DNA from 2 places in the Rhodoglobus sp. GW821-FHT12B09 genome. Region 1 is predicted to be linked to the other one. Evidence: predicted binding sites of a transcription regulator. Region 1 holds the regulator's gene; the other holds the start of a gene.
The links. The regulator HspR, encoded in region 1, represses chaperone genes until heat shock. The targets are predictions, from matches to a motif close to AAGTTGAGTCNNNNNGACTCAACTT.
Positions count from the first base shown of each region.

Region 2: AC1RTC_RS15650 (Hsp20/alpha crystallin family protein) is a predicted target of HspR. The motif match lies at 1,103-1,127, and genes of this name have one in related genera.

Region 1 is NZ_JBXATB010000003.1:397,643-400,027, forward strand. It holds gene AC1RTC_RS09150 (nucleotide exchange factor GrpE) at 1-322, shown strand, start outside; gene AC1RTC_RS09155 (DnaJ C-terminal domain-containing protein) at 331-1,305, shown strand; gene AC1RTC_RS09160 (heat shock protein transcriptional repressor HspR) at 1,305-1,718, shown strand; gene AC1RTC_RS09165 (class I SAM-dependent methyltransferase) at 1,715-2,385, shown strand, end outside.
Region 2 is NZ_JBXATB010000010.1:73,790-76,174, reverse strand. It holds gene AC1RTC_RS15660 (FAD-dependent oxidoreductase) at 1-63, shown strand, start outside; gene AC1RTC_RS15655 (YdeI/OmpD-associated family protein) at 403-993, shown strand; gene AC1RTC_RS15650 (Hsp20/alpha crystallin family protein) at 1,150-1,563, shown strand; gene AC1RTC_RS15645 (NADP-dependent isocitrate dehydrogenase) at 1,657-2,385, opposite strand, start outside.

The sequences.
Region 1 (2,385 bases):
GGCGGTCATCTCCGAGGTCATCCGCTCGCTGCTGCCGGCGCTCGACGACCTCGCCCGCGCCGAGGCGCACGGCGACCTGGTCGAGGGCGCTCCGCTGACGATCGTCGCGCAGAAGCTCCGCGGCGCTTTCGAGAAGTACGGCCTCAAGCAGGTCGGGTCGAAGGGCGAGCCCTTCGACCCGGCCTTCCACGAGGCCGTCGTGCAGCTGCCCAATCCGGATGTCACGGTCAACACGATCGCCGACGTGATCGAGCCCGGCTACATTCTCGGGGACCGCCTCGTGCGCCCCGCGAAGGTGGCTGTCTTCGTCCCGGCCGAGTAGGGGCGAGCATGGCCAGCCAGGACTGGTTCGACAAGGACTTCTACGCGGTGCTCGGCGTCGCGAAGAACGTCTCCGAAGCCGACCTCAAGAAGACGTACCGCAAGCTCGCGCGTCAGTACCACCCGGACTCCAACCCGGGTGATGCCAAGGCCGAGGCGAAGTTCAAGGAGATCAGCGAGGCGCACTCGGTGCTCTCCGACCCCGAACTGCGCAAGGAGTACGACCAGATCCGCGCCATGGGCTCGGGCGCGCGCTTCCAGGCGGGCGGCCCCCAGGGCGGCGGGTTCGAGGACGTGTTCGGCGGCCTGTTCAACCAGGGCGGCCGCACGCAGTCGAGCGCGAGCTTCGAGGACCTCCTGGGCGGCATGTTCGGCGGCGGCGGTTTCGGCCAGACCTCCGGCGGGTTCCGCGGCGCGGGCGGCCCGACGAAGGGTCGGGATGTCTCGGCCAACACCACCCTCGACTTCGTGACCGCGATCCGCGGCGAGACGATCAAGCTGCAGCCGCAGGGCGGCAAGGCGATCAACGTGAAGATCCCCGAGGGCGTCACCGACGGCCAGAAGATCCGCCTGAAGGGGAAGGGCGAGCCCAGCCCGGACGGCGGCGTCGCGGGCGACCTCGTGCTCACGGTCTCGGTGCGCAAGCACCCGGTGTTCGAGCGCGACGGGCAGAACCTGCGCGTGGTCATTCCGGTCACCTTCACGGAGGCGACGCTCGGCGCGACCATCGAGGTGCCCACCCTTGGCGGCGAGCCCGTGAAACTGCGGGTCGCGGCGGGGACGCCGAGCGGCCGCATCCTGCGCGTCAAGGGCCGCGGTGTCACCTCCGCCAAGGGCGAGGGCGACCTGCTCGCCGAGGTGCAGGTGGCTGTTCCTGGCCACCTCACCGCCGACGCGCTCAAGCACCTCGAGGCGTTCGCGAAGGCGATGCCCAACGAGAACCCCCGTGAAGACCTGCTCGAGAGGGCGAAGGCGGACCGCTGATGGACGAGTACTCGCCCGTGTTCGCGATCGCGGCTGCGGCCGAGCTCGCGGGCATGCACCCGCAGACTCTCCGGCAGTACGACCGGCTGGGGCTCGTGAGCCCCGACCGCACTCCCGGGCAGTCGCGCCGGTACTCCCTCCGCGATGTCGCCCAGTTGCGCGAGATCGCGGCGCTGAGCGCCGAGGGGCTCAACCTCGAGGGCATCAAGCGCATCCTCTCGCTCGAGAATCAGGTCGCGGCACTGTCCGAGCGGGTGCGCGAGCTCGAGCACGCCCTCGCCGACGAGCTGCTCGCGCGCCCCGGCCGGCGTGTGTTCGCCGCGGGCACGGAGGGCGACGTCGTCTCCCTCCGGGCCGGTGAGCGCGTGCGCCGCAACAACGCGGTCGTCGTCTGGCGTCAGCTGGGTCGATGATCTTCGAGACGCTTCGCCGGTGGCCCGACGTCGAGGCGCCGGAACTGCGGGCGTGGGATGCCGCGGACGCCCTCATCCTCGACGAGGCCGCCGCGCTGCTGCCCGGCTCCGAGCCGACGGTCATCGCCGACGAGTACGGCGCCCTCACGCTCGGCGCGCTGGACCGTGGGGCGACCCGCGTGCGCGTGCACCAGGACTCCCTCGCGGGCGAGCTCGCCCTCGCCGCGAACGGCGCGGGCGACTACACCTCCCTGCCGCTCGACCCCTCGCTCGTGTCAGGGGCCCGGCTCGTGCTGCTCAGGCTGCCGCGCTCACTCGACGCGCTCGAGCAGAGTGCGGCGCTGATCGCGGCCCACGCGCATCCCGAGGTCGTCGTCGTGGCCGGCGGACGGCTCAAGCACATGACGGTCTCGATGAACGAGGTGCTGCTCAGGCACTTCGGCAGGCTCGACGTCTCGCACGCTCGGCAGAAGTCCCGCGTGCTGATCGCGCGATCGCCGCTCGCGGGCGCGGAGGCCGAGCCCCGCCGGCAGTTCCACGAGGACCTCGGCCTGTGGGCCGTGGCCACCGGCGGCGTGTTCGCCGGGACGTCGGTCGACATCGGCACGCGCGCGCTGCTGTCGGTGCTCGACCGGGTGCCGCCCTACGAGTCCGCGGTCGACCTCGG
Region 2 (2,385 bases), on a different contig from region 1:
CGCAAGGCGCTGCACTCGCAGGGGGCGCGCCGGGTGCACTCCGACTACTTCTCGGGGTACTGAGCCCGTCCTCGCCGCCCGGCCGCCGGCTCGCCGGCGCGCCGCCGCGGCCCCGCCACGCCGCTCCCCGCCACCCGCGACCCCGCCACCCCGCCACCCCGCCACCCCGCCTCTAGTTACGGAGGATGGCGCGCCGCGCTCTGCCCGTCGCTACCCGTTCCGCCGGCGCGCCATCCTCCGCACGGCCGGGGCGTTGGGGCCTGCCCGGTACCGCGGCCTGGGCGGCGGCGGCCGGGGCGTCGGGGGCTGCCGGTACCGCGGCCGGGGCGCGCGCGGCCTGGGCGTCGGGGGCTCCCGGCACGGCCTGGGTGGCGCGTCGGCGGCTGCCGGTACTCTCTGCTCATGGCCGCGGTGAACGACAAGCCCATCCTCGAGTTCGACACCATCGACGAGTGGGAGCGGTACCTCGAGGGCGAGACGCATCCCGACGGCGTGCGACTGCGGGTTCGCAAGATCACGTCGACGAAGCCGGGCATCCTCGTCGCAGACGCCCTGCAGGTCGCGCTCTGCTTCGGCTGGATCGACGGCCAGCGCAACGGCCTCGACGACGACTACTTCCTGCAGGCGTACAGCCCGCGCCGCGCGCGCAGCACCTGGTCGCAGGTGAACCGCGAGTTCGTCGAGGCCCTCATCGCCCAGGGCCGCATGCGCCCGGCCGGGCAGCTCGAGATCGACAGGGCGAAAGCAGACGGGCGGTGGGATGCCGCGTACCGCCAGAAAGACCACCCGGTTCCGGATGACCTGCGCGCCGCCCTCGACGCGAACCCCGCCGCCGCCCAGTTCTTCGAGAAGCTGAGCTCGCAGAACCGGTTCGCCATCCTGTTCCGCGTCGGCAGCGTGAAGCGTGCGGAGACTCGGGAGCGCAAGATCGCCGGATACGTGGAAGATCTCGCCAACGGCATCACGATCTACCCGCAGCGGCGGGGGCAGTAGCGCGCACATCAGAACCGGTTTCGACCCGCCCGCGGGCGGCCTACTCAACCCGCCTCTTCGCCTACGGCGAACGGAGGCATATTCGGCCGGCGCGCTGCTTACACTTCAATAGTTGAGTCATACCGGCTCAAGTTTCAGACTATTGCTGGAGTAATCATGACTGTCGCATACGCCCCCTTCCGCGACGCTCGCCGCGTCGCCTTCACCCCCACCTCGACCCGCCTCGCGGCAGTCGACCTCTACCGCACCGAGGACAGCGTCGTGCTCTCCGTCGACCTCCCCGGGGTCGACGCGGGCTCCATCGACGTTGGTGTCGACGGCCGCATCCTGACCGTGCGCGCCCAGCGGACCGCCCCCTCCATCGAGGGCGCGACCTGGATCACCCGCGAGCGGCAGAGCGGCGCCGTCGTGCGCAAGCTCCGCCTCGGCGAGGGAATCGACACCGAGAACATCGCCGCGGACTACGCCGACGGCGTGCTGACCGTGAGCCTTCCGGTCGCCGAGAAGGCCAAGCCGCGCAAGGTCGTCGTGGCCGGTGCCGCCGCTGCGCCTGAGGTCGCCGCGGAGTAAGCTCCCCCCAAAGACGAAGGCCCGAGACATCCGTCTCGGGCCTTTGTCGTGCGGTTTCGATACGGCCGCGGGCGGCCTACTCAACCAGCGTGGTTACGCGAGCCGCGCTGCGAGGTTCTTGTCGAGGGTGTCGAGGAACTCCTCGGTGGTCTCCCACTTCTGGTCCGGCCCGACGAGCAGCGCGAGGTCCTTGGTCATGTGGCCGGCCTCGACCGACTTGATGACGACGTCCTCGAGGGTCTCCGCGAAGGTGGCGAGCTCGGGGTTGTTGTCGAGCTTCGCCCGGTGCGAGAGGCCGCGGGTCCACGCGTAGATCGACGCGATCGGGTTCGTGGACGTGGGCTTGCCGGCCTGGTGCTGGCGGTAGTGCCGCGTGACCGTGCCGTGCGCTGCCTCCGCCTCGACGACCGTGCCGTCCGGGACGGAGAGCACCGACGTCATGAGGCCGAGCGAGCCGAAGCCCTGGGCCACGGTGTCGGACTGCACGTCGCCGTCGTAGTTCTTGCACGCCCAGACGTAGCCCCCCTCCCACTTCATGGCCGAGGCGACCATGTCGTCGATGAGGCGGTGCTCGTAGGTGAGGCCCGCGGCCTCGAACTGGTCCTTGAACTCGGTGTCGAAGATCTCCTGGAAGATGTCCTTGAAGCGGCCGTCGTAGGCCTTCAGGATCGTGTTCTTCGTGGAGAGGTACACGGGGTAGTTGCGCGACAGGCCGTAGTTGAGCGAGGCGCGCGCGAAGTCGCGGATCGAGGCGTCCTGGTTGTACTGCACCTGCGCGATGCCGTCGTCGGGCGCGTCGTAGACGTCGAACTTGAGCGGCTC